DNA from 2 places in the Megasphaera sueciensis genome. Region 1 is predicted to be linked to the other one. Evidence: riboswitches for the same ligand, from Rfam matches in the RefSeq annotation. Region 1 holds a riboswitch; the other holds the start of a gene.
What was found. Region 1 has a riboswitch for fluoride ahead of crcB (fluoride efflux transporter CrcB). Riboswitches for the same ligand answer to the same signal wherever they lie in the genome.
Positions count from the first base shown of each region.

Region 2: linked by a shared signal. The riboswitch ahead of NXG62_RS05430 (cation:proton antiporter) and the one ahead of crcB (fluoride efflux transporter CrcB) in region 1 are both predicted to bind fluoride.

Region 1 is NZ_CP116939.1:2,319,992-2,335,204, forward strand. It holds gene NXG62_RS11155 (efflux RND transporter permease subunit) at 1-1,325, opposite strand, end outside; gene NXG62_RS11160 (efflux RND transporter periplasmic adaptor subunit) at 1,332-2,585, opposite strand; gene crcB (fluoride efflux transporter CrcB) at 2,788-3,165, opposite strand; fluoride riboswitch at 3,219-3,292, opposite strand; gene NXG62_RS11170 (ClC family H(+)/Cl(-) exchange transporter) at 3,404-4,990, shown strand; gene NXG62_RS11175 (peptidoglycan-binding protein) at 5,179-5,982, shown strand; gene glmU (bifunctional UDP-N-acetylglucosamine diphosphorylase/glucosamine-1-phosphate N-acetyltransferase GlmU) at 6,215-7,588, shown strand; gene NXG62_RS11185 (ribose-phosphate diphosphokinase) at 7,665-8,630, shown strand; gene pth (aminoacyl-tRNA hydrolase) at 8,647-9,213, shown strand; gene NXG62_RS11195 (IS256 family transposase) at 9,372-10,610, opposite strand; gene NXG62_RS11200 (CatA-like O-acetyltransferase) at 10,801-11,091, shown strand; gene nifJ (pyruvate:ferredoxin (flavodoxin) oxidoreductase) at 11,587-15,102, shown strand.
Region 2 is NZ_CP116939.1:1,138,659-1,153,871, reverse strand. It holds gene NXG62_RS05495 (glycyl radical protein) at 1-1,341, shown strand, start outside; gene NXG62_RS05490 (glycyl-radical enzyme activating protein) at 1,380-2,312, shown strand; gene pduB (propanediol utilization microcompartment protein PduB) at 2,326-3,120, shown strand; gene pduA (propanediol utilization microcompartment protein PduA) at 3,161-3,439, shown strand; gene NXG62_RS05475 (hypothetical protein) at 3,460-4,203, shown strand; gene NXG62_RS05470 (BMC domain-containing protein) at 4,222-4,788, shown strand; gene NXG62_RS05465 (EutN/CcmL family microcompartment protein) at 4,807-5,067, shown strand; gene pduA (propanediol utilization microcompartment protein PduA) at 5,124-5,432, shown strand; gene NXG62_RS05455 (phosphate propanoyltransferase) at 5,494-6,129, shown strand; gene eutJ (ethanolamine utilization protein EutJ) at 6,155-6,961, shown strand; gene NXG62_RS05445 (aldehyde dehydrogenase family protein) at 6,982-8,415, shown strand; gene NXG62_RS05440 (1-propanol dehydrogenase PduQ) at 8,430-9,554, shown strand; gene NXG62_RS05435 (DUF6062 family protein) at 9,863-11,572, opposite strand; fluoride riboswitch at 11,732-11,788, shown strand; gene NXG62_RS05430 (cation:proton antiporter) at 11,858-12,991, shown strand; gene NXG62_RS05425 (universal stress protein) at 13,011-13,436, shown strand; gene NXG62_RS05420 (MutS-related protein) at 13,454-15,001, shown strand; gene NXG62_RS05415 (MutS-related protein) at 14,970-15,213, shown strand, end outside.

The sequences.
Region 1 (15,213 bases):
ACGACAACATCACACAGGGTAATCGCAATTGCGGCCATACCGATTTCCATTCGGCCGTTGAGGGCGGCTTCTTTAGGTTTTTCTCCCTTCATGAGATGGCGGTGAATGTTTTCCAAAACGACTATAGAATCGTCTACTAATATACCGATACACAAGGCCATACCCATAAGAGACATCATGTTGAAAGTAAAATTTGCGATATACATGACGAAAAAAGTAGAAATAAGTGAAGTTGGAATGGCTATCATAACTGCAGCTGTTGAACGCCATCCGCGCAAGAAGAAAAATAATACGAGACCAGTAGTAATCAGACCTTCTATAAGAGTGTGGAGCGTATTATTTAAAGAATTGCGGACATAAGAAGCTGATTCGTTGGTAACCGTAAATGTATAATCCGGGTTATCCTGTCGCAGCGTCTCAATTTTTTTATTGACATTATCAACGGTAGAAACAACATTTGCGTCACTGTTTTTATAAACTACCATGACGACCGCGTCATCGCCGTTGACCCGGGCATAACGGGTTACCCGCTGGTCCTGCCGTCTGATGGATGCTACCGAACTCAGTGGAATTTTAGTCCCCTTGACGTTCGGAATTTGAATATGAGAAAGTTCCGATTCATCCATAAATTGTGCTTTTACACGAACATCAGTTGTTGTATCATTGGAATAAATTGAACCGGCTGGCATAAGAACATTTTCATTTTGCAGGGCATTGACGACTTCTGTCAACGTCATATCATAATGGACCAATTTATCTTTATCAATCTCAACGGCAATTTCTTTATCACGGCCGCCATTCAATTCGATTTCTGAGACGCCGTCAGCTTGCTGCAGGACATCTTGAAAATCATTTTCAGCTTTTGTATATATATCATCTAAAGAATGGTTGGACTGTACGGCAATAAACATGATAGGAGTGGCATTTATATCACGCTTTATGACAACGGGGTCGTCGATGTCGTCTGGAAGTTTACTGCGTATGGAATTAACTTTTTTTGTGGCATCAATAGCGGCATAGTCAGCATTTGCTGAAAAATCTAATTCTAACGTGATCCGAGCTTGACCATAAGATGCCACGGAAGTTATATGTTTCAAGTTAGATACAGAAGATAAGGCATCTTCAATCGGTTTTACAACTTGTTGTTCAATGGATTCGGCATTAGCGCCAGGATAATTGACAGATACCGTTACATAAGGCGTATTCAAAGCTGGCAGGAGTTCGACACCAATGCGGTAAAAACTGAAAAGCCCAAGTACGACAAAAAAAGCGACAACCATACAAATGCCTATTGGGCGATTGATAGAAAATTTAGTTAAATTCATATCCTATCACCCGATTTCCTTTTCTATAGTCACGTTTGTGCCGTCTTTTAAGCGAGCTGTATTGGAAGTCGCAATGAGATCGCCGTCGGATAATCCTTCCAGAATTTCTACATATTCATCATTTCGCAAACCGGTTTTCACTTGACGTATTTCAATTTTATTATTAGTAGTAATGATATACAGTTTGCTGATGCCATTAATTTCCAATAAGGCGTCTTTAGGTACGTACAGCGTGTTCCTGCGTTGTAAAACCTTTACTGAAGATTGGGCAAACATGCCTCCGCGCAAAGAATTATCTGGATTATCCAATGTAATGCGTATAATATACGTTTTTGTTGATGTATCCATTGTCGGACTGACATAGGTGATTGTTCCGGTATACGTGTTTGCCAGCGATTCAATAGAGACAGATACAGGAATCCCGGGTTTTATTGAAGCTACATCAGCTTCCGATAAGGGACAGTCAATATAAATGCCGCTGTTATCTGTAATAGATAAAACCTTCGTGTTAGCAGAGGCCATGCTGCCGACTTCGGCATTACGGTAACTGATAATTCCGGCACGAGGTGCACGTATAATTAAGTCATCACGTTGTTTCTTCATGCTATCGATGACATACGCCGCTTTCGCTTGTGCTGCCTGTTTGCTGACAATTGCAGCCGGCGTATCGCCGACATTTTGGGTTTGTAAGTTATCTAACGTTGATTTTGCAGCAATAAGAGCTTGATACACCGTGTCCAGATCTTTTTGGGAAATAGCCCCTTCACTCTTTAATACAATATAGCGGTTATAATTCATTTGAGCAACTTCATAATCTACCTGTGCTTTCTGCAGTTCTGAAGAAAATTGTGATTCAGCTGTTCTGGTATCGGCGGCAGCTTGTTGGTAAGCAGCTTGGTCTTGATCAATCGTTAATTCTGAATCCATTGTATCCTGAACCAAAAGGACCTGCCCGGCGTCGACGCTGTCACCGAGGTTTACATTTACTTCGACAATTTTGCCGGCGTATTTTGGAGATAAATCAATTTGGGCAATAGGTACGGTTTCTCCAGAGAATAAAATTTTTTTTAACATATCTTTTTTCGAAACACGATATGCTTGTACGGAGGCTTCCATGAGGTCACCTTTTACTTTAGTTGCAGTATTATAATGACTGTACATATAGATTGCAGTAAAAGCAAGCAGTAAGGTAATACCAAAAGCAATTAATTTATTACGTTTACTTTTTAATACTTGGTGTGGTAATTGAAATGACGACATGAAGAATCCCCCTAATAATGAAATACTATCTATTATACAGATAGTATACCTTATATGGATTATAAATTCTTCATAATTTGTAAATATTTGTAATTTTTTTAAAATGTTAATTTTTTAAATATAAAAATAATTTAATATTTAAGATGCTTAGAAGTTTTATTTAAATATAACATGCGGTTATATTTGTGGATACAAGTTATATTTAATATAATAATGCACCTGCAACAATGCCAAGCCAGCAAAATAAAAAAGCACCGACAACATTCAAACCACCGTATAGGAATCCCAAAGCCATTTCATTGGCACGAATAAAAGTGAGAAGTTCCATATTAAACGTGGAAAATGTGGTAAAACCACCAAGAATACCGGTAACGACAAAAAGCTTTACAGCAGCAGGCAAATTCATGTGAGAATTAAAATACATCATAAGAAAACCAATAAGAAATGAGCCGACAACATTAACAAATACAGTACCGTAAGGAAATAAAATACCTCCATGCTGATTTGCCAGAAGCGTGACTCCGTAACGTAATGCTGATCCGATTCCGCCGCCGATGGCAACAGCCAATAATTTTTCCATAATTCAGATTCCCCCTAGAAAATTAAGTATAAAAAAATGCTGATACTCCTACTGTAATAGTAGAAGTCATCAGCCAAATGGCAGTTTCGACAGAGTGCCGCGGGAGACATTCATTCCCGTTTCATATAAATAACAACAATCTTAATTTTAGCGGCAAGAAGCACTATTGTCAACACGATTTTTATGAATGTGTGTTATAATAAAATAAATTTTGTTTGATAGGATGGGGTAATTAATTATGCAGATACAAGGACCGCTTATTTCAACAATCCAGGCATTGAATCATTGGCCTCGTTTTCGTCTGCGGTTGTTTTTTGAAGGAATTGTTGTCGGAACCATTTCCGGCAGTATCATTAGCTTTTTTCGTTGGGTATTAGAGTATACAACTCATTGGAGAGAAACGATTTATGATATGCTGCCGAATGCGGGAATAATAGCTAACTTAATATGGTTTCTTGTTTTATTGCTGGCAGCATTTCTATTGTATAGTATCAGCCAGTACGAACCCATGGCGTCGGGAAGCGGCATACCTCAAGTAAAAGGAGTTATTTTAGGACGGATTCGCATGCGGTGGCTGCGGATTCTCTGGGTAAAGCTTATTGGGGGAATTGTGGGAATCGGGTTAGGGTTATCCTTAGGACGAGAAGGACCTTCTATTCAAATTGGAGCAGTTACGGCGCAGGGGTTAAGCCGCTTGCTGGGACGTCTGCGAATGGAGGAACGTTATCTTATTACTGCCGGAGCCAGTGCCGGTTTGGCGGCAGCCTTTAATGCCCCGTTAGCGGGAGTTATGTTTGCTTTGGAGGAATTGCATCGGAATTTTTCCGGAGTAGTATTGGTACCGGCTATGATGGCTGCTCTTATGGCGACTATTATATCCCGTATTGTTTTTGGCCCGGTATCAATTTTTCATTTTGGAAATTTGCCGTTGTTTCCCATGAATTATATATGGTTGATTGTTGTACTATCCATTATCAATGGTGTGGCAGGAAATATATTTAACAAAGGGTTGCTGGGCGTACGTTCTTTTTATGAGCTTCCTGTATTTTTTCATCCGTATACTAAGATTGCTTTTGCCCTTGTTACGGGCGGAGTGTTGGGGTACTGCCTGCCTCAGGTATTGGGCGGCGGAAATGAATTGATCAATCATTTATCAGAAATGCCCTTGTCCATATCCTTATTTGGTCTATTGCTTGTGGGAAAATTGTTGTTTACATTAATTAGTTATGGATGCGGTGTTCCGGGCGGATTTTTTTTACCTATGTTAGTTATCGGAGCACTTACAGGAGGTGTTTTAGGCATCGTTTTTATAGAACTAAATCTTATTCCAGCGATGTATTTATCGGATATTATCGTTATCTCCATGGCTGCTTTTTTTGCGGCATCTGTGCATGCACCTGTTACCGGAACTATTCTTATTATGGAAATGACTAGTTCCTATGACCACTTATTGGTACTATGTATTGCTTCTATGGTAGCGTTAGTGTCAGCAAGACTTTGTAAAGGCGAACCTATTTATGATTCTCTACTGTATCGGCTACCGGAATTTAAAAAAACTAATATTCCTGATAATGAACGGCGTAATATTATAGAATTGACGGTCGAAAGCGGCAGTGCTGTCGATGGTAAGAGTGTTGGCAGTATTTCATGGCCTATGCACACCGTATTAGTAGATATTAAGCGTGGTGATAAGCAGATATTGCCGGATCAGGCAGTGCGGTTGCGAGCGGGAGATTATATTTATCTGCTAACGGATCATATAGGTGCGGCAGAAAACGTTAGAAATATGGTGATACAACAAATGTATAATAATTATAAAAATTAGTACCAGGTACTAAAATCAACTTATAAAACTTAGATACAGACTGCATAACAATAAAAACAGAGCGCAAGAACATGGAATAAAAATTGATAAAATGATGAATAAAAATACACTTTTTTGACTTATTGCTGAAATTTTGTTAAAATGTAATTGCTTGTTGTTAGAGCGTCATTTTTCAAAGAGGTGGTAATTTGAAGAAACGTATGATAACGATATTGATGATGTTGTTTATTTTGTCGATATCCTCTGTCTCATTTGCGAAACTTGAACAAGGAATGAATAGCCCGGAGGTTCAATATATGCAATATATGTTGATGGATACAGGGTACTTAAGTGATGGTGCGGATGGAGTATTTGGCAGTGGTACACTAGCAGCTGTTCAGCAATTCCAGTCCGATCATGGCTTAACCGCGGATGGTATTGTTGGCAATCAAACGTTGGCTGCATTGGTACAAGCTGATACTTCGGCGACATCTGTTGTTTTTCGTGGCGGTGATTCTGGTGATGCCGTTCGAGATATTCAGACACGTTTATCCAATAATGGGTATAGTGTAGGTGCTGTTGATGGTATCTATGGCGAGGGTACGGCAAATGCTGTTAGTGCTTTTCAGTCCAGTTTGGGACTATCTGCAACGGGGGTTCTCGATGTTCGGACAGAACGTGCTTTGTATGCTTTAGGGAATAGTACTCCGTTGTCTTCTAATACTAGTGCGGGCGGACAGGAAATTGTCATGCAGGCAACAGCCTATTCGGCACATGATCCTGGGAATAGCGGGTATACCGCAGGCGGACATGCATTGATTCATGGGCTTGTCTCTGTGGACCCCAGCGTTATTCCTTTAGGTACAAAATTATATATTGAAGGATATGGCTATGCGGTAGCAGATGATACGGGCGGTGATATTACTGGTACGCGCATTGATTTGGGCATGAATTCTAATTCAGAAGCAATGAATTTTGGCAGAAGAGATGTGGTAGTTCACATCTTGGGATAAGAGCACATATAAAAGGAGAGGCTGCAGCCTCTCCTTTTATATGTGCTAAGGTGAAAATTGTATCAGTAACAACGAATAGTATTGTATATATGAACAGGTTGTAAGTGGTTAACATCATAAGATAGTTGAGGTATTTCTGCAGTAAGCTTAAAAAAAGTATATATTTTAAGGCGGTTTTGTGGTATCCTGATAAGGAAATTGTTGTAGTTTTGATTTCTGGGGAGGATTTGGAATGAAAGAAACCATTGCACTTATATTGGCGGCCGGAAAAGGAACACGAATGAAATCCAAGTTGCCAAAAGTTTTGCACAAGGTAGACGGACTGCCTATGGTAGAACAGGTGCGCCGTACAGTACAGAGCGCGGGGACAATAAGGCAAATTGTCGTCGTTGGTTTTGGCGGCGAGGCTGTACAGGAGTATTTAGGAGATACAGCAGAAACTGTTATGCAGAAAGAACAATTGGGAACAGGACATGCGGTTCTTCAGGCAGAAGCACTATTGAAAGAGGAACAGGGAACACTGCTGGTTACTTGTGGTGATACTCCGTTGGTTACGTCGGAAACATTTACAGCTCTCATGGCTTGCCACGAACAAACACATGCGGCGGCTACGATGCTTACCGCAATTATGCCGGACCCTACGGGGTATGGCAGAGTTATTCGCAATCAGAGCGGGCAGGTTGTGAAAATAATAGAACAAAAAGATGGATCACCTGCAGAATTGGCGGTATCGGAAGTTAATGCCGGCATTTATTGTTTTGATATGCCGTTGCTGTGGGATATGCTGCATCGTGTAACCAATAAAAATGCTCAGGGAGAGTATTACTTGACTGATATTATCGGAATGCTTGTTGCTGAAGGTAAGACCGTTAGTGCGTTTGCTTCGTCGAATTATAAGGAAACATTGGGAGTTAACTCTCGGATGCAGTTGGCGGAGGCTGAGAGTGTTATGCGGCAGCGAAAACTGGAACAAATTATGACCGATGGGGTTACCGTTATTGATCCGGGGAATACGTACGTTGACGTGTCTGTTGTTGTTGGCCGTGATACCATACTCTATCCGGGAACTATATTGGAAGGAGATACGGTTATCGGTGAAGGTTGTCAGATAGGTCCATATGTTCGTTTGACTAATGTGCAGATGGGAAATGAGGATCATCTGCAGTTTACCTATGCCCATGATTGTCAGATTAAGAACGGCTGTGAAGTGGGACCTTTTGTTCATTTTCGCCCTAATACTGTTATTGGCAATCAGGTAAAAGTTGGCAACTATATGGAGGTTAAAAATTCCGTTATAGGAGATGGAACAAAACTGCCGCACTTGAGTTATATAGGAGATAGTGATGTAGGCAGTGGTGTTAACATTGGTTGTGGCACGATAACTGTAAATTATGATGGCAAAGTTAAACATCGTACAACAATTTCCGATCATGCATTTGTGGGATGCAATAGTAATCTTATAGCACCGGTCCGTATTGGAGAATACGCTTATGTAGGAGCTGGATCTACCATTACGAAAGATGTTCCTGCCGGATCGTTAGCGGTAGGGCGGGCTAGACAGCGCAATATAGAACAATGGGTAAAGGACGATACATATAAAAAATAGAAATACTATTATGTACGTATAAAACAATAAATGATAGAATACATATAGAAGACAACTAATTTGAGGAGGATCTATCATGTCATATGAAGATGGGAAAAAGCTGAAAATTTTTACAGGAAATGCCAATCCGGCATTGGCCAAGGAAATCGCCGATTATTTGGGTTTAGAATTAGGAAAAGCGTTTGTTGGTAAATTCAATAATGGTGAAATTCAGGTCATGATCGATGAAAGCGTTCGCGGTAAGGATGTATTTATTGTCCAACCGACGAGCGAACCTGTAAATGATAATATTATGGAATTGCTGATTATGGTGGATGCGTTAAAGCGCGCCTCAGCAAGACATATTACGGCGGTTGTTCCCTATTATGGTTATGCACGTCAGGATCGCAAGACTCGTGGTCGTGAACCTATAACATCCAAGCTGGTAGCAGATTTGATGAGCACCGCTGGGGTAACTCGTATGGTTACGATGGATCTTCATGCCGGTCAGATTCAAGGATTTTTCAATGTTCCTGTTGATCATTTGGCTTCGGCATCTATTATTGCAAAATATATTAATCAGAAAAAATCAGAAAGTGATATGGGCGATATTGTTGTTGTATCTCCCGATCTTGGCGGTGTGACACGTGCCAGAGACTTAGCAGACCGTGTAGGGGCTCCGATTGCTATTATAGAAAAGCGCCGTCCTCGTCCGGGGGTAGCAGAAGTGATGAATATTATTGGTAGTGTAGAAGGTAAGACCTGCATTATTGTTGATGATATTGTTGATACAGCAGGCTCCTTATGTGAAGGGGCCAATGCATTGAAGCGCATGGGCGCAAATAAAGTATATGCTTGTTGTGCTCATGCTGTATTAACAGATCCGGCTATTGAACGTATTAGTAAATCTCCTATTACGGAATTGATCATTACCAATACGATTCCTTTGGCAGAAGAAAAAAATATTGACAAAATTACGGTTCTTTCAGTTGCACCTCTTCTTGGAGAAGCCATTATGCGTATTTTTCATGATGTTTCTGTGAGTCGCCTTTTTGATAAATAGTATAGGCGGTATAGCATTGAATATGATAGTAGGTCTGGGAAATCCCGGACATGAATACGAAAAATCAAAACATAATACGGGTTTTCGCGTTGTAGATGAATTAGCTGCTCAATGGCATGTCACTGTATGGCAAAGCAAAATGAATGCAGCGGTTGCATCGGTTCCGATGGATGGAAGAAAAATACTGCTTGTTAAACCGCAGACGTATATGAATAATAGCGGAGATGCGGTGGGAGCTCTTATGCGCTGGTATAAATTGGCGGAAACAGATGTCTATGTTATTTATGATGATATGGATTTACCTGTGGGAAAATTACGTATTCGTACCACTGGCAGTGATGGCGGGCATAATGGAATTAAGAGCCTTTTTGCCAATGGCGTGCGGGATTTTATTCGTTTCCGAGTAGGTATTGGCAGACCGCTCCCGCATCATGATGTGATTGATCACGTTTTGACTCCGTTTCCTATAGAACTGCAAGAGCCGTATCAAAAGGGAATAAAAGCGGCGGCTGCGGCTGTAGAAGGATGTTTAGAGCTAGGAATAAGTAAAGGCATGAATCGCTTTAATTCGAAAAAAAAATAAATTTGTTTTTTGCAAAGTTGCAAAAAAATAGTTACAGAGAGAGCGCGCCAAATTCTGTGTAAACTCCATATAGTGGTGCAAAATAATAAGAACGTACGAGTCAGCGGTTATATCGTTGGCTCGTTTTCAATATAACAACAAGGGCATGCCCCTGTCAATCAATTCGGCATCCGATCTGCAAAATACACCGCGAGTTGTGCATGAATCTTGCTCCAATCAGGCCGTCGGCCTGTCCATTTTTTAGTAATATCCATCATGGCTAAATACAGCCTTTTGAGCAAACTGTCATCTGTTGGGAATACAGACTTTGCTTTTGTTACTTTTCGCAGCTGCCGGTTAAATCCTTCGATGGCATTGGTAGTATAAATCAGTCGGCGTAATTCTTCTGGATACTTAAAATAAGGACTTAAATTTGCCCAGTTTGACCTCCAAGATAACGTAATGGATGGATATTTAGCATCCCAAGTTTCGGAAAAATGCTCCAGCGCTTCTAACGCTGCCGGTTCATCCACTGCGGCATAAATGGCTTTTAAATCGTGCATCAACGCTTTGATGTCTTTGTACGATACATATTTTGTCGAATTCCGAATTTGATGGATAATACAATTCTGGATTTCTGTTTGTGGATAAACGGCTTCGATGGCTTGGGAAAATCCCGTCAGGTTGTCGGTACACGCAATCAAAATATCGTCTACCCCACGATGTTTGATGCCATTGAGAATGGTCGCCCAGAATTTGGCACTCTCATTTTCACCCACCCACATGCCAAGTACCTCTTTTCGGCCTTCTAGATTGATGCCAATGGCAATATACACTGCTTTCTTGATGATTTGTCCTTCACTGCGGACAGGGTAATGAATCGCATCCAAAAATACAACGGCATACAGCGGTTCCAATGGCCGTTGTTGCCATTCTTTGGCAACGGGAAGTATTTTATCCGTAATACGGCTGATGGTGGTATCCGATACCTCTAATCCATAAATATTCTGAATAGGTGTTTCCATATCACGAGTCGTCATGCCCTTAGCATACATCGATATAATCTTTTCTTCTACGTCGTGGCTGATACTGGTTTGATTCTTTTTCAGGATCACCGGATCAAAATCTCCGTTGCGGTCTCGAGGAACCGCAATGTCCACATTCCCGAAACTGGTACGCAGTGTCTTAGGACTATGCCCATTGCGACTGTTGCTTGTATCCTTGTTCTTGTAGTCATATTTGCTGTACCCTAATTCATCATCCAGTTCAGCATCCAATCCGTTTTCCATAAATTCAGCAATCGTATCTTTGAATAAATTTTGGATATCATCCATGCTGGTGATGTTGCTCATTTGCAACAATTCACGAATTTTGGCACGACGTTCCCTTTCTTCTAGACTGCGTTTTCTTTTTACCATAATAAAAACCTCCGTATGATGTAATTTTATTTTACACCACACGAAGGTTTACACAAAATTTGGGATTGTCCCGTTACAGAAACGCGCTGATTACTTACAGATAATCAGCGCGTTTCTGTTTGTCATGTAAATCTTTCTTCCGATTCCTTTTGTTCTATTTTTACATGACCTTATAAAATCTGTCCAGTTTATTGTAGCCTATTTACATGACAACACGGAACTGTTTAAATTTGTTCAGGCTCCGATGCAGTTCTCTCTGACAGCCTATATTTATGAAACCAAAAAAATAACAGAGGCGCAAGCTGCTTATTTTATAAGTCCGCCTAAAAATAATGTTTTTGTATTTTCTCCTATGCCATGGGTGTCATTTCGACATATTTCACATACTATTTCAGGAAAAAAAGACAATGCAGTTCCACTTTTTGATTGGGGAAAGTATTATTATCAAAACAACAAGGTATTACTTCCTTTTGCAGTATAAGTGCATCATTCCTTTGTTGATGGTATACACATTGGAAGATTGGCGCATAAACTGCGGCGATATATGGACAGTATTACATAAATATAAAGCATGCAATACTTTTGAATAATGCAGAAATATTAGAATGTACATTATGAAGAGACACACGAGCATGATTGCTTGCTACTTATTATTATATTCATTAAAGGAATATAATTCATGCTAAATAAGAAATTAAAATAATAAAAAAATAACAAAAAATATTAAATTTTAATTTAATTTTAATAATACTCCCCTATACTGAACAGAAAGTAATTTTTTAAATGACAATTAGTAATGAAATATAAAAAATTACGAATTGTATTTTATGATACGTGTCGTATTTCAAGGTGTAATGTAATTGAAAAAAATGCTGATTGTCTTTTTAGGGAATACTTTGCAGCAGGATATTTTGAAGGAAAGGAGCGGAAAAATACGTAATTAAAAACTTATAAAACAGAATGGAGGAGTTTTTTAATGACAAAGCGAACAATGAAAACGATGGACGGCAACACGGCGGCAGCTTATGTATCCTATGCATTTACGGATGTAGCAGCTATTTATCCGATTACACCTTCGTCGGCAATGGCAGAACATATGGATGAATGGGTAACGCAGGGAATTACTAATATGTTTGGACAAAAGGTCCGTGTCATGGAAATGCAGGCTGAAGGCGGAGCTGCCGGAGCTGTGCATGGGTCACTGCAGGCCGGTGCACTTACAACGACGTATACGGCCTCGCAGGGATTGCTGCTGATGATTCCTAATATGTATAAAATAGCCGGAGAATTATTGCCGGGCGTATTCCATGTAGCCTCCCGCGCACTGGGAACCAATACCCTCTGTATTTTTGGTGATCAGCGGGACGTGATGGCCTGCCGCCAAACGGGTTTTGCCATGCTGGCAGAAGGAAGCGTACAGCAGACCATGGATTTGTCGGCAGTCGCCCATTTGTCCGCGATAAAAGGCCGGGTGCCTTTCCTGAATTTCTTTGACGGGTTCCGCACGTCGCATGAAGTACAGAAAATCGAAGTGCTGGAATATGATGAATTGTTTAAGCTGGCGGACCATCAGGCAATCAAGGAATTCCGTGACCGTGCCACGTCTCCGGATCATCCGACCATTAAAGGCTCCTTGGAAAATTCCGATGTGTACTTCCAGCAGCAGGAAGTGGCGAACGGATTTTATGAAGCCCTGCCGGATATTGTAGAAGAATATATGGAACAAATCACGCAGCTGACCGGGCGGGTGTATCATCCGTTTACCTATTATGGAGCCGCCGACGCAGACCGTATCCTCATTACCATGGGGTCTCTTACGGAAGCGGCGGAAGAAACGGTGGATTACCTGAATGCCCGCGGTGAAAAGGTCGGCCTGTTGCGGGTTCATCTCTATCGTCCGTTTTCCTTGAAATACTTCTTTAAATATATGCCGGAAACGGTACAGAAAGTAGCGGTCCTGGATCGGACCAAAGAAATGGGATCCCTATGCGAACCGCTGTTTCTTGATGTACAGAGCGCATTTGCTGCACAGCGGCCGGGAGTCTGCATCATTGGCGGCCGGGCCGGTGTCGGTGGCAAAGATACCACGCCGAGTCATATCTTAGCCGTGTTTGAAAACCTGAAAAAAGATAAGCCGAAGAATCATTTCACCTTGGGAATTGTGGATGATGTGACACATATGTCGCTTCCTATCGGGGAAGATATCGATACGACGCCGGAAGGCACGACGGCCTGCAAATTCTGGGGACTCGGTTCCGACGGAACGGTGGGCGCCAATAAGAGCGCCGTTAAGATTATCGGCAACCATACGGATATGTACGCGCAGGCCTACTTTGCCTATGATTCCAAAAAATCAGGCGGCATTACGGTGTCTCATCTGCGGTTTGGCAAGCATCCCATTAAGTCGACCTATCTCATTGATAAAGCGGCGTTTGTTGCCTGCCATAATCAATCCTATGTCTATAAATACAATGTCTTAGCGGGATTGAAGAAAGGCGGTACCTTCCTGTTGAACTGTATTTGGAAGCCGGAAGAATTGGACCGCGAACTGCCGGCCGTGATGAAACGGTACCTGGCCAAGAATCATATCCATTTTTACACGATTGATGCCGTAGGGATAGCCCAGCGTATCGGATTGGGCGGGCGCATCAATATGATTATGCAGGCCGCGTTCTTTAAACTGGCGGATATCATTCCGGTAGAGGATGCGGTGCTGTATTTAAAAGATGCCGTTGTCTCTTCGTATGGGAAGAAAGGCGAAAAAGTGGTAAAGATGAACCAGGATGCCATTGATCAAGGGGTAGAAGGCATCGTGAAAATCGACGTACCCGCCATATGGGCGGATGCCACGGAAGTCCCGCAGCAAAAAGAAGCGGTACCGGAATTTATCACCCACCTATTGGAACCGATCAACAAGCAGGAAGGCGACAGTCTGCCGGTCAGTGCCTTTATTGGCTTGGAAGATGGGGCATTCCCGGTAGGTACCTCTTGTTTTGAAAAACGCGGGGTGGCGATCCGTGTGCCGGAATGGGATAAAGATAAGTGCATACAATGCAACCAGTGCTCGTTTGTTTGTCCGCATGCAGCGATCCGTCCGGTTCTGCTTACGGAGGAAGAAACAAAAGCGGCACCGGTGGGATTTGAAACGAAACCGGCTGTCGGTGCGAAAGGATTGAACTTCCGTATAGCCGTCAGTGTGCTGGATTGTCTGGGCTGCGGCAGTTGTGCCGATGTCTGCCCGGCTAAGGAAAAAGCACTGGTCATGAAGCCGCTTGCTTCGCAGGAAAGCAAGGCAGGACTTTGGGAATACGCCATAAAAGAAGTAACGGGTAAAGACAATCCGATGAACAAGTTTTCTGTGAAAGGAAGCCAGTTCGAACAACCCTTGCTGGAATTCTCCGGATCGTGTGCCGGATGTGGAGAAACACCGTATGCTAAACTTGTTACCCAGCTGTTTGGGGATCGGATGATGGTAGCGAATGCTACGGGCTGCTCTTCTGTTTGGTCCGGGAGTGTACCGTCCATGCCGTATACAAAAAATCGAAAAGGACATGGACCGGGCTGGGCGAATTCTCTGTTTGAAGACAATGCGGAGTTTGGTCTGGGGATGGTATTAGCGACCGAACAGCTGCGGGAAAAGACGGCCATGGATGTACGGGAAGCGATTGCTAATGAAAACACACCGGCCGCGGCCCAAGCGGTACTCCAGGAATGGCTGGATCATAAAGAGGAGACAGAAGGAACGCGGGAACGGGCAGATAAAGTAACCGCAGTCGTAGAAGCCGCTAAGGAGCAATGCCCTGTCTGCCGGCGGATTTATGAGCGCCGCGACTGCCTGGTAAAGAGAAGCCAGTGGATATTTGGCGGAGACGGCTGGTCCTATGATATCGGGTATGGCGGATTGGATCACGTCTTGGCCTCGGGTGCCAATGTCAACGTCCTGGTGTTTGATACGGAAGTCTATTCCAATACGGGCGGGCAGTCCTCGAAAGCGACCCCTACCGCGGCCGTGGCTAAATTTGCGGCGGGAGGCAAAAAGACGAAAAAGAAAGATCTCGGGCGCATATTCATGAGCTATGGATATATCTATGTAGCCCAGGTGGCCATGGGAGCGGATAAGGCGCAGTGTCTGAAAGCCATCCAGGAAGCCGAAGCGTATCCGGGCCCCTCTCTTGTCATTGCCTATGCACCCTGTATCAACCACGGCATCAAAGCGGGGATGGGCTGTGCGCAGCGGGAAGCGAAGAAGGCGGTAGATGCCGGATATTGGCATTTATACCGTTACAATCCGACGCAGGAAGAAGCCGGAAAGAACGGATTCAGCCTGGATTCTAAAGATCCCGTAGGAAATATCAAGGACTTCCTCATGGGCGAAGTACGCTATTCGTCGCTGAAGACCCTGTTCCCTGATACTGCCGATGCGTTTTTTGACAAAACCGCTAAAGACATGGAACAGCGGTTGGAAGCGTATAAAAAACTAGCTGATAAATAATCGACTGCGGATGACATGTGTATGCGTTATTATTTTGAATAAGGCAAGCAAATGCAGCATATTATATCGTTCTAAAATGTATCATATGAAAATAAGACGCGCCGAAAAGAA
Region 2 (15,213 bases), 1.2 Mb from region 1:
CCGGCGCTGGAAAATCGCGGTGTATCTTTGCGGGATGCTCGTGACTATGGTCTTGTGGGTTGTGTAGAACCACAAGCTAGCCATCGCACCGATGGCTGGCATGATGCTGCTTTTTTCAATATTGCTAAAATTTTAGAATTGACTCTCCATAATGGTCGCTGTGGTAAAAAGCAGTTAGGACCAAAGACAGGAGAAATGGAAGATTTTAAAAATTTAGGGGATCTAATGGTAGCCTATAAAAAACAGATGGAATATTTTGTTCGTTTAGTGGCTGAAGCTGATAATTGTGTTGATTATGCTCATATGGAACGAGCACCATTACCTTTTGAATCAGCTCTTATTGATGACTGCCTAGTAAATGGCAAAAGTGTTCAAGAAGGTGGGGCACGGTATAACTTTACGGGGCCACAAGCCTTTGGTATTGCTGATAATGGAGACTCATTAATGGCTATTGAAAAACATGTATTTGAAAATAAAGATGTTACGATGAGTCAATTACGGGAAGCCATGAATCATAACTTTGGATATTCAGATGCATCCGGCAAAAATGAACAATTTTATGGGACAGGCTCTGTTAATTCGTATACAGCTGTTCCAGGAACTGATGAACAGCAAATTTATGAAGCGGTTAAACGTATTTTGAGCGCTAATGGTAATATTGATATCAATCAACTTCAAAAGGATTTAGAAAAAGGAACATCTACTTGCCAAACACCAATTAATTCTAATGATGCAACGCAATATCAGCATATTAAACGTATTATGGAAAATACTACATGGTTCGGTAATGATGATGATGTTGTTGATTCTATTGCTCGTGAAGTGGGCCAGATTTATGCCCGTGAAGTAGAAAAATATAGAAATCCTCGTGGTGGTCAATTCCAAGCGGGGGCTTATCCAGTATCGGCGAATGTATTATTTGGTAAAGATGTGGCTGCTATGCCAGATGGACGATTAGCTTGGACCCCAGTGGCAGATGGAGTTTCTCCTCGTGCCGGAGCAGATACACATGGTCCAACAGCCGCAGTAATGTCAGTATGTAAGTTAGGACATGAAATTTTCTCCAATGGTACTTTGTATAACCAAAAATTTGCACCGGAAGCTTTAGCTGGTGATGAAGGTTTGAAACGGTTTGCAGCCATGTGTCGTACATATTTTGATAATAAGGGTATGCACATACAATTCAATATTATTGATAAAGCCACATTGCTTGATGCACAGCAGCATCCGGAAAATCATAAGGATCTGGTTGTCCGGGTTGCCGGGTATAGTGCACAATTTATTTCCCTGGCTAAAGAAGTACAGGATAATATTATTAGTAGAACAGAATTGCGGTTTTAAATTTTATATAAAAATCTTTTGATGAAGGGAGGTTAGTAATGGTAATTAAATATGATACAGAGGGCGATATCTTTGATATCCAGCGATTCTCACTGAATGATGGTCCCGGGATCCGAACAATCGTATTCCTGAAGGGCTGCCCCCTTTCCTGCTGGTGGTGCAGCAATCCGGAATCGCAGCGACGCAGACCGGTTGTCATGTACAATGAAGCGGAATGTCTGCATTGCAGACGTTGTGAAAGTGCTTGCAAGCAGCAGGCCGTTATGTTTACCGAGGACGGCACGCGGCATTTTTCTTATGACAAATGCATCGGCAGCGGGGATTGTGCTGCCGTGTGCCCGTCTCAGGCGCTGGTCATGAAGGGCAGTCGGATAACCGTTGGCAATTTGATCAGTGAACTGAAAAAAGAACGGTCTCTGTTCCGGCGTTCCGGCGGCGGTGTTACCTTGTCCGGCGGTGATCCGCTGATGCAGATCGATTTTGCGGTGGAACTGCTTAAGGCATGTAAAGCGCAGGGCTGGAATACGGCAATCGAAACGGAATGTTGTGCCGAACGAGAAGATATACTGCGGGCCGTTCCGTATATTGATCATATCATGGTCGATATCAAGCATATGGATGAAGAAAAGCACCGTACATTTACGGGTGTTTCCAATCGGCTGATCTTAGAAAATATCAAGGCCGTTGCCGCTTTTTCACCTATCACGATACGGGTGCCGGTGATTCCTCATGTGAATAATACGGAAAAGGAAATTGGCGATATTGCCCGTTTTGCTGCTACCTTGCCTAACGTCCAATGTGTCAATCTGCTGCCGTATCATTCGCTGGGTGAGAATAAATATAACATGCTCGGACGCGAATATAAAATGAATCGCCTGAGTGCGAAACCGCTGGACAATGCAGCGTTAGAAAAGTATCGTTCCCTTGTGGAACAAGCAGGTGTGCCTTGTAGAATAGGCGATGAATCCTAAAGGAGGGACATTCATGGATCAGGAATTATTAGAAAAAGTGATGAACCAGGTAAAGGCGGAACTGAATACTGCCGGCGAACAAAGCAGCAGTAAGGGGGATGCTTCCGGGATCAATCACGCAACAGGCAGAACAGAGTTTGTAGGGACATCGGTAGGCGATACGATAGGATTGGTTATTGCCAGCGTAGATCCGATGCTCAAAGATTCGATGAAATTGGGAAAATTCCGTTCGATCGGAATTATCGGCGGACGTACGGGAGCAGGTCCGCAGATCATGGCGGTAGATGATGCGGTCAAAGCAACGAATACAGAAATTATTTCTGTTGAAATGCCGCGTGATACGAAAGGTGGTGCCGGACACGGCTCCTTGATCATCATCGGGGCGGAAGATGTATCCGATGCTCGCCGTGCGGTAGAAACGGCACTTTCCGTATTACCGAAATATTTTGGCGATGTATACGGCAATGAAGCCGGACATTTGGAATTCCAATACTCCGCTCGTGCCAGTTATTGCTTGGAAAAAGCAATGGGTGCCAAATTTGGCAAGGCCTTCGGCATGACTTGTGCCGGACCGGCAGCCATCGGTGTCGTGTTGGCGGATACGGCGGTCAAAGCGGCGAATGTCGAAGTTGTCGGCTATTCGTCTCCGTGCAATGGCGGCACCAGCTATTCCAACGAAGTTATCTTATGTTTCAGCGGTGATTCCGGTGCGGTACGGCAGGCGGTCAAGGCAGCTATCGCGGTAGGCAAAAAACTGTTGGGGGCACTCGGCAGCGAACCTAAGTCTACAACGACACCGTACATTTAGGTACAACTATTACAGAAAATTATAAACTGGAGGAATTATCATGACAAATGAAGCATTAGGTATGGTTGAAACGAAAGGCCTTGTAGGCTCCATTGAAGCAGCGGATGCAATGGTAAAAGCTGCGAATGTAACTTTAATAGGATATGAAAAAATCGGTTCCGGATTGGTAACCGTTATGGTACGCGGTGATGTAGGCGCTGTTAAAGCGGCTGTTGATGCCGGTGCTGCATCGGCTAAAATCGTCGGTGAAGTTGTTTCTGTCCACGTTATTCCTCGTCCCCATACGGATGTAGAAAAAATCCTGCCGCATTTGGACTAGGTCGTCGATGAGGTGATATTTTGGATATCAACGGAAATGAGTTCAAAGAAATGGTCATGCGTATTGTGCGGCAGGTCTTACAAGAACAACAACATTCGGCGCGCCGATTGTACATCGTCTTTGAGGATTCCTTTGATGTTCGTTATGATACCTTCTTGCGTTCTCTTACAGGAGACTATGAGGTCTGCGCTGTTGTCCCCGATCACTGGCCGGGGTCTCCTTTGGCACAGCGTATCACGGATTCCTGTACGTGTTGTAAGCTGATAGGCCGGACGGCGTCAGTGGATCTAGCTGTATCCGATTCACTGACCGTTTATCCGGTAGCCTCGCGGAACGGTATTGTCAAGGCGGCGCTGGGCATCTGCGATACCTTTGAAACGCAGTGGTTTCAACGATGTTTGTCAGCAGGAGCAGCGGTGCGCCTGTTGTTGTCGGGACTGGAACCGTTTACGGGAAACGAACCGAAACCGTACAGAGAACGAATCTTATCCTATTACCGCATCTTATTGACGTATGACGTAGAAATCGGTTTTTGGGAAACCTTGGAACAGCTGTCTGATGCCCGTTTTCAGGCACTGCCGGGGGAACCTCACGATACCGTACCTGTTCGGGCGGTCCGTACGCCGGGGCGGCAGATCATTACGGCTGCCGATGTAGCCGGATACGCCGCGGGGAGCAAGGTATCGATTTCTGCAGAAACGATTATTACTGCTTTGGCACGAGAACGGGCAGCAGATAAAGACATTCAATTTGTAACTAGGTAAAGAGGCAGGTGAGTACAAGTGGAACAATCTTTAGGACTAGTCGAAGTACGAGGATTGAGCGGAGCGATCGCGGCAGCCGATGTTATGGTCAAAGCGGCTAATGTGACACTCGTCGAACTGGAAAGTGCCCGCGGCAGCGGGATGATGACGGTAAAAGTACGCGGCGACGTAGGTGCTGTCAAAGCGGCGGTGGAAGCCGGCAGTGCGGCGGCGATTGCCTGCGGTGCGTTTGTTTCTGCCGATGTTATTGCCCGGCCCATTGCCAGTACGGAAACGATGTTCCTTGATCCGTCCAGACGGCGTGAACGACCGATGTTTTACAACAGCCGGATGATGTCGGCAGCCGTCGCGGATTCTCCTGCGGGCTCACCGCAGCCGGCAGAACCACAATCCGATCCGACAGCCCGTGAGGCGGCAGATTTGAAAACGAAAGAGATAGCGGAACCAGAAAAGACGGTCACAGAAGAAGCAAGTGCTTCTTCGCAAGAAACAAAGGCAGTACCGGTAACACCCGTAAAAAAAACACGGAAAGGCAAGACAACGGCTAAACGCCGAAACACTTCGAAAAAAACGCAGGATGAATAGTAAAGAAGGGATTCGATCATGAAAATTGCAAAAGTAACAGGATCCGTCGTTTCAACCAAAAAGGAAGAAGCTTTAGTGGGATCTAAGCTCATGATTGTCCAATTTGAATCGAGTACAGGTGCTGCATACGGCAATGAAGAAGTTGCCGTTGATTACGTAGGTGCCGGAGTCGGTGAACTCGTACTGGTAGCCAGCGGATCCGCTGTACGTACGCGAGATGCAAATCATGAAAAGCCGGTAGATTTGGCTATCGTCGGCATTATTGATTACGTGAATTAGACGGTGCGATAGTACTTCGCCTGCTGCATGATATATATCATAAGGAGGAATAAAAAATGGCAAATGAAGCATTGGGAATGGTAGAAACAAAAGGCCTGGTCGGCTCTATTGAAGCTGCCGATGCGATGGTAAAAGCTGCCAATGTATATTTGATAGGGTATGAAAAAATCGGTTCGGGACTGGTAACGGTCATGGTCCGCGGTGATGTGGGAGCTGTCAAGGCTGCCGTTGATGCGGGGGCTGCTTCGGCGAAAGCCGTGGGACAGGTCGTATCCGTCCATGTTATTCCTCGTCCGCATGCGGATGTGGAAAAGATCCTGCCCCATTTGGCACAAGAAACTCCGGATACAACAAAAACGGAGTAGGAAAAAAAGGCAATTTACGTGTATGCCATAAATTGCCGTATAGGAAGGGGCATTTGCAATAATGGAGGAGCAAGATTTATTTGACCTTATTACAGCACGGATACAAGGTAAGGTCATTCAATACGATAAAGGAAAAATCAAAGTAGGTGTATCCAACCACCACGTACATGTGAGCCGTGCGGATCTGGATGTATTATACGGTGCGGATTATGCATTGACCCAAAAAAGCAAGCTGGGCCAGCCGGGACAATTTGCGGCAAAGGAAACAGTGACCTTGAAAGGGCCGAAAGGCGAATTTAAAAATGTGCGAATTTTAGGGCCTATCCGCCAACAAAGTCAAGTGGAAATCAGTAAGACCGATAGTTTTCGCTTGGGCATCGCGGCTCCGATTACCCTATCGGGTCATCTGGAAGGGACGCCGGGCATTACGCTCATCGGCCCCCGCGGTTCGGTGGAATTGCCGCAGGGTGTTATTATTGCCAAGCGGCATATCCACATGACTCCGTCACAGGCTGCAGAACGGGGACTCCATGATAATCAAATCGTATCCGTTGAAACCTTCGGGGAACGGCAAGGGATGCTGGGTGATGTGGTTATCCGCGTATCGGAAGCTTCGGCCTTGGAAATGCATGTCGATGTGGATGAAGCCAATGCTTGTTCATTAAAGAATAAAGACTATGTCATGATTTGCCCGTAGTGTTACGAAGTGAGAGGCGCATAGGATGATGGAAAATAAGTTGCTGGCAGAATTTGCCGAATTGGTACGAAGCGGACAGACGAAGCCGTTTACAGGTCCTTTGAAAGCAGGCGTCGATCTGGGAACCGCCAATATCGTGTTGGCCGTTGTAGATAGTCATAACCAACCGGTGGCCGGAATGACGACACCCTCGAAGGTCGTCAAGGACGGTATTGTCGTTGATTATGTAGGGGCCGTGCATGCTGTCCGGGCTATGAAAAATACATTAGAACAAAAGCTCGGTGTGGAACTGACAAAGGCTGCTACGGCCATACCGCCGGGCATTATAGAGGGCAATATACGCTGTATTGCCAACTGTGTGGCCGGAGCCGATTTTGAAGTGACGAATATCATTGACGAACCTACGGCTGCCGCTACGGTACTGGGTATACGGGACGGAGCGGTTGTCGATGTAGGCGGCGGCACGACGGGAATCAGTATACTGCATGACGGCGAGGTCATTTTTACGGCCGATGAAGCTACCGGAGGTACCCATATGTCTTTGGTATTGGCCGGTTACCACGGCATCGATTTTGATGCGGCAGAGCAAATGAAATTGGATCCGGCCCAGGAGGCGGATGTATTTCCTGTGATCAAGCCGGTAGCCGAAAAAATGGCATCTATTGTCGGGCGGTTTATTTCCGGTCATCCTGTTTCCGATATCTACGTTGTCGGCGGCGCGTGCTGCTTTACACAATTTGAAGACGTATTTGAAAAGCAATTGCACATTCCTGTATGGAAGCCTAATGATTGCTTGTTTGTTACCCCGTTAGGCATTGCCATGAACGGATAAAAGAATAAATGGGAGGGTGAATGATGAGTACCAATATTGATCCTGAAGTTATGCGGACATTGGTTTCGCAGGTCATAAAAGAATTAAAGGAAAATGGGGCGGGAACGAGCTGTCCTGCACCGGCAGCAGCGTCCAGCCTATATGGCGTATTCCCGACGATGGGCGAATGCATTGATGCATCGGCAAAGGCACAAGAACTATTGTTGTTCCAGACGCCGGCGGTACGCCAAAAATGGGTGGAAGTTATCCGCAGGACCTGTCTGGATAAACGGAATATGGAAATGATGTCCCGGATGGCCGTAGAAGAAACCGCTATCGGGCGGTATGAAGACAAAATCATTAAAAATACGGCAGCAGCCCAGTATACACCGGGTATTGAAGATTTGACGACAGATGCACGGACCGGCGGCCACGGTATTACTTTATTTGAATATTGTCCGTTCGGCGTTATCGGTTCCATTACACCGACGACCAATCCGACGGAAACGATTATCAACAATTCCATCTGTATGATTGCCGGCGGCAATACGGTGGTATTCAGTCCGCATCCGCGTGCCCGCAAGACTTCGGCATTTTTGGTGCAGACACTGAATCGGGCACTGGAAAAATCAGGCGCACCGGCCAATATGATCACCATGGTGCAAAATCCTTCTATCGAAGCAACCAATGAAATGATGGCCAGCCCCAAGGTTCGCATGCTCGTAGCGACAGGGGGTCCGGGAATTGTCAAGACCGTGTTATCTTCCGGCAAAAAGGCAATCGGTGCCGGACCGGGAAATCCGCCGGTCGTAGTAGACGAAACCGCCAATATCGAACAGGCGGCCAAAGATATTGTGGCAGGCAGTTCATTTGATAATAACGTGCCGTGTATTGCCGAAAAAGAAGTCTTTGCCGTGGATTCTATTTTTGACTATCTCCTGATCAATATGAAAGGTGCCGGAGCTTATGAGATCAAAGACCGGGAAACGATAGAAAAATTGTGGAACGTGGTTTCTAAGGAAAAGGGCGGTCCTAAAGTCGAATTTGTCGGTAAATCTGCGCAATATATCTTGGATAAAATCGGTATTCAAGTAGACGATTCTATTCATCTCATTATTATGGAAACAAACAAGGATCATCCCTTTGTACAAACGGAAATGATGATGCCTATTTTACCGCTGGTCCGCTGTGACAACGTGGATCAGGCCATCGAATGGGCCTATGAAAGCGAACATGGCAATCGGCACAGTGCCATGATGCATTCTACTAATATTGCCAAATTGAGTAAGATGGCAAAATTGCTGCAAACGACTATTTTTGTAAAAAACGGCCCGTCCTTTGCCGGTCTCGGTATCGGCGGAGAAGGCTATCCTACTTTTACCATTGCCGGTCCGACAGGAGAAGGACTGACCAGTCCTAAATCCTTCTGCCGCCGCCGGGAATGCGTCTTGAAGGACATGTTTAATATCCGTTGATAAGGAGGAAACTTATGGCCGAATGTCAAATTGTTACAAAAGTCGTTACAGGCATTCATTCGCTGACCATGCTGCGGACCTATCGGAAAGAACGGATATTGATTATTTGCGATCGATTTCTGCGTGATAATGGCAGTATTGCGCGCATAACGGAAGAACTGGATCCCAGCAATACTGTGTCTATTTTTGCGGATACGGTACCGGACCCGACCTTGGAGGTCATTGCCAGCGGGGTTACCATGGCAGCCGGCATGCAGCCTACGATCCTCATCGGTTTCGGCGGCGGAGCGGCTATCGATACGGCCAAAGGCATTATCTATTTCTCCTTATTTGGCAAGGTCGTAACCCATAAACCGTTCTTTATCGCAATTCCGACAACGAGCGGCACCGGTTCGGAAATGACAGCTTTTGCTGTACTGACTGATGCGCAGACCCGGCGCAAACTGCCGATCATAGATGATACTTTGTATCCGGATTTGGCCATCTTAGATCCCCATCTGGTCTTGTCGGTACCGCCGTCAGTTACGGCCAATACGGGATTCGATGTGATTACCCATGCTATCGAAGCGTATGTTTCCGTATCGGCCTCGAATTTTACCGATGGGGTAGCTTGCAAAAGTTTTGAACTGGCGCTGCAGTCTTTGCCGGTTTGCTATCATGACGGAGGAAATATAACCGCTCGCAAAATGATGTTGTCTGCATCGAATATGGCCGGCATGGCCTTTAATCTGAGCGGACTGGGAATGGCACACAGCTTGGCACATACGCTGGGAGGCATGTTCCATGTTCCGCATGGACTGGCCTGTGCGATGTTCCTGCCGGCTAGTATTACGTATAACAGCTGTTTATCTGAGGTAAAAGAAAAATATGCTGACTTAGCATATAAAGTCGGCATCGCTCCGCGATCCCTGACGCACGATGGAGCGGTGGCGGCACTGCGTGCCGTATTGCTGGCACTCATGGATAATATGGACATGCCGAGACACGTATCCGCATTGCCTGAATCCATACCGCAGCAGCACTATGAAGAAGAAATATCTCTTATGGCGCAAAATGCGCTGCAAGACCGATGTTTGCCGGAAAATCCAGTGCTGCTTACCTATGCGGCAGCCGTACGTATTTTCCATGAAATCTATTAAAACACAATCTAGCTCCTATATATAGTACAAAAGCCGGAGTTACGCCGCCAAGGACGTAACTCCGGCTTTTGTTTGTGGTTGCCTCGATTCTCTTGTCAGGATAACTGGCAGTACGTTCAGAGAGGTGTGTGAACGTACTTTTTGTTCGTAGAAAAGGATTCATACGGCTGCGTGGCAAGGCTTCTTTGTGATGTTACTTGGTAATTTTATTTTATAAGACGTTCCGTATGTAGACTGTTTTTAGGTGTTGCATTTGATAGTATTGCACTGTCCTCGTTAGGTGACGGAGAAGAGAACGGCTTGTTTTCTCATTTTACAGGTGCCTGGTTTTGTGGAATGAGGATGTCTTTCTGACCAACGATGTGTATTACGGCGCGGCTGTTGGCACTGTTTTCTTCGTCGGTGATAGTATCGCGCTGCAGCAGGGCGTGTTTCAGCGCAAAGGTTTTCATGTTTTGCGCAGTGTATGTTAGGTTGATGGCAGCGTGGGTCACAACTTGCATTTTGATTTTCTGGTCGGTGAGAAGGGGAACTAATTTTCTCAGGTGTGGCAGACAGAGCCCTTGTGATTGCTGGTAGTGATGAAATCCGACCGGTGTTTGCAGGAGAAGGGCGAGTTGATTGAGATAGTTGGTTTCAACGCGGTCAAGCATGTGACAGATGGCACATGCGGAGGGACTTGTTTGGAGTGGGGAGTTTTCTGTTACAAGGGGTGTAAGGGATAGGTAGTGATAAAGAGATTCAGCTGTCTTTTCGAGAAGAACGGCATAGCCTGTGGAAAAACCTTGGGTTGAGGAGAGTGTCAGCAACTGCCATGTATGGAGGTTACAGAAGCCTTGGTTTTGGGCAACGTTCAGCTGGATTTCCGGTTTTTTGCTGAATAGGTATTGAAAGTTTGCATAGTAGTCGAAAGTTACTTTTTCCAAGTGCTGACAGAGGGGGCATTCGGCGTCCGCACATTCGGCTAGAATTTCTTCGAGGGATACCTCGTATTTCATTTTGGGCAGTTCTGCGGGCGGTGAGGTAGTGTCTGAAATATGGTCATATTTTCGGGCTGCGGTTTGGAGGGGGCCGATTTCGGTTTCCATTTGGGTTATCAGTGTTTTTGTTTTATGGAAGGAAAGAAGGGCGGCAAGTTTTTTTTCTAGAAAGGCGAGTTGGCTTTTTATGTATCCGTCGTTATTGTTGTTTTTTTTGGACAGCAGTCCTTCTTCCGGAAACAGCCAGAGCAGATTTTCCGGCGGTAGATTTGTTTTTTTCTGTATGTCAGAGTAGAGGCGGGCGGCCGATTTTTCTCCGCTTTCTCCGGACGTATAGGTGTGCTGTGGGAGTACGAGGAGTAGCGGCGTGTCCTTCGGACAGTTTTGGAGGAGGGTCATTTCTGCTTCCGTCAAGGGAACACCGCTGGAGTGGACGACTAGCAGGAGATCTGCAAGCGGTTCTTCTGCTCCCTTTGGTTGTGAGAGGTGCGCAGTGAGGGCTTTCAGGCAGGGAACATAGGTGTAGATAACGCTGTTGCGTAGCATAGGGACCGGTAGTTCCACCCGGATGGATTTGATTGGCAGGACAGTGTCGGAATTGTATTTTGGGGTTATGATGATCGGCAGATCCTCTATGGCTTTTTCTTGTGGGAAGATAGAGTTTGTTTTGGTGAGGATTACTTTCTGTTTCGTACCGTATTGCATGTGGACAGGCATATCCATACGCGAGGCCGCGGCGGCATTGTAGATTTTCTGGCCGAGCAGGGCGTTTAAGACGGAATCAGTATCTTTGTTGTTTTCGCCGGTGATAATGCACCGGAACCGGTCTTCCAACAGCGTGAGACAGTGCTTTTGTGCGGCATCGGCGAGACATGTGGTTTTCTCTGTTTTGCTGAATAGCTGATATAATTCGTAACATTGTGCGGCTATGTCTATTTTTTTTTGATTGCATTGTTTTAGCGGCTGTAAGTTTGATTCCATATCTAATGCATTCCAATGAAGTTTCATCTTGTGCATCTCCTCTCTTTTTTTTGACATAACAAAAACTCCTACCTTGTTTATTTCAGGTAGGAGTCATTACGTTCAGAAGAACGGGGTAGAGACGAACTCCATCGTCTTATAGTTTCTATTGTAAAATATTATCGGCAAAATAGCAATATGATTTATTGACATTTTACGATGTGTAATTTATACTTAAATCAAATAAGCGATGGAGTTCGCTATAAACTTGCTCTTGATGACTCCTACCAGAAAACTGGTAGGAGTTTTTTTGTTCCTGCCAGGATGTGAAAATTTATGTAAACGGGCAGACGGGGGTGGAATATGGAACAAAATTTTTTGGTAGCTTCACAATGGTTTTTGTTAGCTTTCATTGCTACGGTGCTTTCCATACGGTTGGGTATTTCTGTCGCGTTGATGGAAATCATGGTGGGCGTTGTCGGAGGAAATGCAATCGGTATCGAAATCACGTCATGGGTTACATTTTTGGCAGGGTTTGGAGCGGTACTGCTGACGTTTTTAGCGGGGGCCGAAATTGATCCGGAAAGTTTGAAAAATAATCTCAGGGAGAGCTTGACGATTGGCAGCATGTCTTTTTTTCTCCCTTTTTTCTGCGGTCTTGGATTTGCGTATTATGGTCTCGGATGGGATGCCAATGCTGCAAAAATAGCCGGCATTGCCATTTCTACTACTTCGGTGGCTGTAGTATATGCCGTCATGATGGAGAGCGGATTATCAGAAGAATCTTTAGGGCAGGCTATTTTAGCTTCTTGTTTTGTTACGGATATCGGGACTGTACTGGCACTGGGGATTTTATTTACGGGGTTTTCCATACAGATACTGTATTTTGTGGTAGCTGTGGCGGTATCCGTTCTGTTGCTGATACCCGTTTCCAAAAGATTGTTTACGTCTTTTGGGGGAAGAGTCAGTGAATTGGAGGTAAAATTTATGTTTTTAGTTCTTCTCGTGCTGGCATATATTGCTGTCCGCTGCGGAAGCGAAGCTGTTTTACCTGCCTATGTCGTGGGACTAGCCATGGCCGGTTTCTTTCAAAAGAATAAAGAAACACTTACTAAGATGCGGACAATTGTATTTGCTATGTTTACGCCTTTTTACTTTATAAAAGCCGGGGCACTGGTGTCTCCTGCGGCATTATATCATATGATAGGAATCATATTGATTTTTCTTGTTTTAAAGGTAGCGGCCAAATTTATTGGGGTGTATCCCTTTACCCGGGTGTTCCATTATCAATTCCGGACGGGGATGTATACGACACTACTTATGAGTACCGGTCTTACCTTTGGTACTATTTCGTCCTTGTACGGTCTTACGAATCATTTTATAGACAACAGCCAGTATACCATTTTGGTAGCGACGGTCATATTCAGTGCCGTAGTCCCGACATTGGTGGCTCAACGATGGTTTTTCCCAAAGAATATAACTAGTAATGGTACATAACAAAAAGGAGTGGATAACGATGATGTTCAAAAAAATAATGGTAGCATATGATGCTTCGCCGCGGAGCGAAAAAGCATTGCAGTGGGCCATACAGCTTGCGTTACAATTGAAAAGCGACATAGAAATAATAACCGTGGTTACGCCCCCGGAATTCAGTACCAATGTAGATGAGATAGATGAATTTTATTCTGATGGAGATTCTCATTATATTCCGGCGCTAGAGGAGTCTAAGATCCAGGCGGAGCATGCCGGTATACCAAACGTGTCATACAAAATATTGCACGGACATCCGGCTGAAAGTATTGTGCGGTATGCATCGAACGGGAAATTTGATCTTATCGTCATGGGTACCCGTGGAATGGGTGGTTTTAAAAATCTGATCATTGGCAGTGTGGCACAGCGTGTGATGACTTATGCAGAGGTGCCGGTGACTATTATAAAATAACAAAGGAGTGATTTCCGATGGCTTTTACGGGGTTATTGTTTCCGTTATACGAGCCGCACCGAGTGACGGCTGATTTGCCGTTGTTCCATGATTTGCATTTATCTGTGATTATTGCAGAAGCCCTCCGTGGTAGAGAAGAATACAGATTGGAGGAATATTTTTACAGTCCTGTTCTGCATAAAGAAGAAGTGATATACCGGCAGGAAGTTATGCAGGATATTTCAAGACCCGATGTTTGTTCCTGTATAGAATCGTTTGCAAGTCACATGAAGGAATCGCGCCGATGGGAGCAGCAGGCAGCAGCTTGTTATGATATATATGAAAAGGCCAGCCTGCAATTACGTGCTATTTGTGCGTATGTAGAAGGTACGGATACATTGTATGCCGGTCTGCGTGCGGCAGGTGTCCTGTCAGAGGGAATGCAATCCTTTCTGGCATATATGGAGTCCTACTACACCTCCCCGGCATTTCAGCGGCTGTGGAATACTTCTGCCGAAACAGCGCTTTCCCTGGAAGGAGTCGTGTATGCGTTATATTTGCAGGATGCCGCGATTGAGGTCCGGCCGTATGAGGGAGAAGCGGATGTAAGTCACCGCATGCAAACGTTTTTTGCGCGATTTTTCACCGAGGAGACACCGCGTTTTTCCGGCGATACGATCCACAAGGACGGATTGAATCATATAGAAGCACGGATCGTACAGAAATTGGCAGCAATATATCCCCATGTATTCGAAGGATTGCTTTCCTTCTGCGGGCAGGCAAAACAGTTTCGGGAGGATACGCTGCTTCAATTTGAACGGGAGAGTCAATTTTTTTTAGCCTATCTGACCTGCATACGCAGCGGGAAGGAACGGGGACTGCTTTTTTGTTATCCCGAGGCAGCCAGTGAAAAAAGTGAAATATATTGTGAACAGGCCTATGATTTGGCATTAGCGATCCAGTCCGGTAAAGATACGCGGTTGGTGCCGAATTCCTTTTCGCTGCGGGGTACGGAACGCAACATGGTGGTGACAGGACCGAATCAAGGCGGTAAGACGACGTTCGCCCGCATGATCGGACAACTGGTATATCTGGCATCCCTGGGATTGCCGATTCCGGCGAAGACGGGCCGGATTTTTTTGCCGGATGCCATCTATACCCATTTTGAACGGCAGGAGCGAGAAGTTACTGCGAACGGGAAATTGCAGGATGATGTGGAACGTATCTATGATATATTGCAGCAGGCAACAACGAACAGCCTTATTATTATCAACGAAATGTTTGCGTCGGCGGTTTTGAAGGATTCCCTTTGTCTAGGACGAAAGGTTATGCATATTATTTCCCGGAAGGATCTATATTGCGTGTATGTAACGTTTTTAGAGGATTTAGCTTCCTTTGATGAAAAAACAGTGAGCATGGTGTGTACGATTGCACCTGATTTAAAAATGCGGACCTATCAAATCGTAAGACAGCCTGCCGATGGAAAAGCGTATGCTTATGCTCTTGCAGCACGATATAACCTGGGCCGGGAGGACATCATAAGGAGGGTTTTGCATGAAAGTATGTCTACTGGAGAAAACGGCTGATTTTAATTTTGATGCCGCCGTATCGAAACCGATGGAGGCTGTGTGGGAGGATTTGGAACTGGAAAAGGTGCTGCAGACGATGGCGGCTGACGATGCATTTCTGGCAGAATCGGGTAAAGCGGTGTTGTGCGGCGGCCGGAAAACAAAGGAAACAATCTGTTATCGGCAGGCGGTATTGCAGGATTGCATGAAATTTCCGGATGATTTTCGTG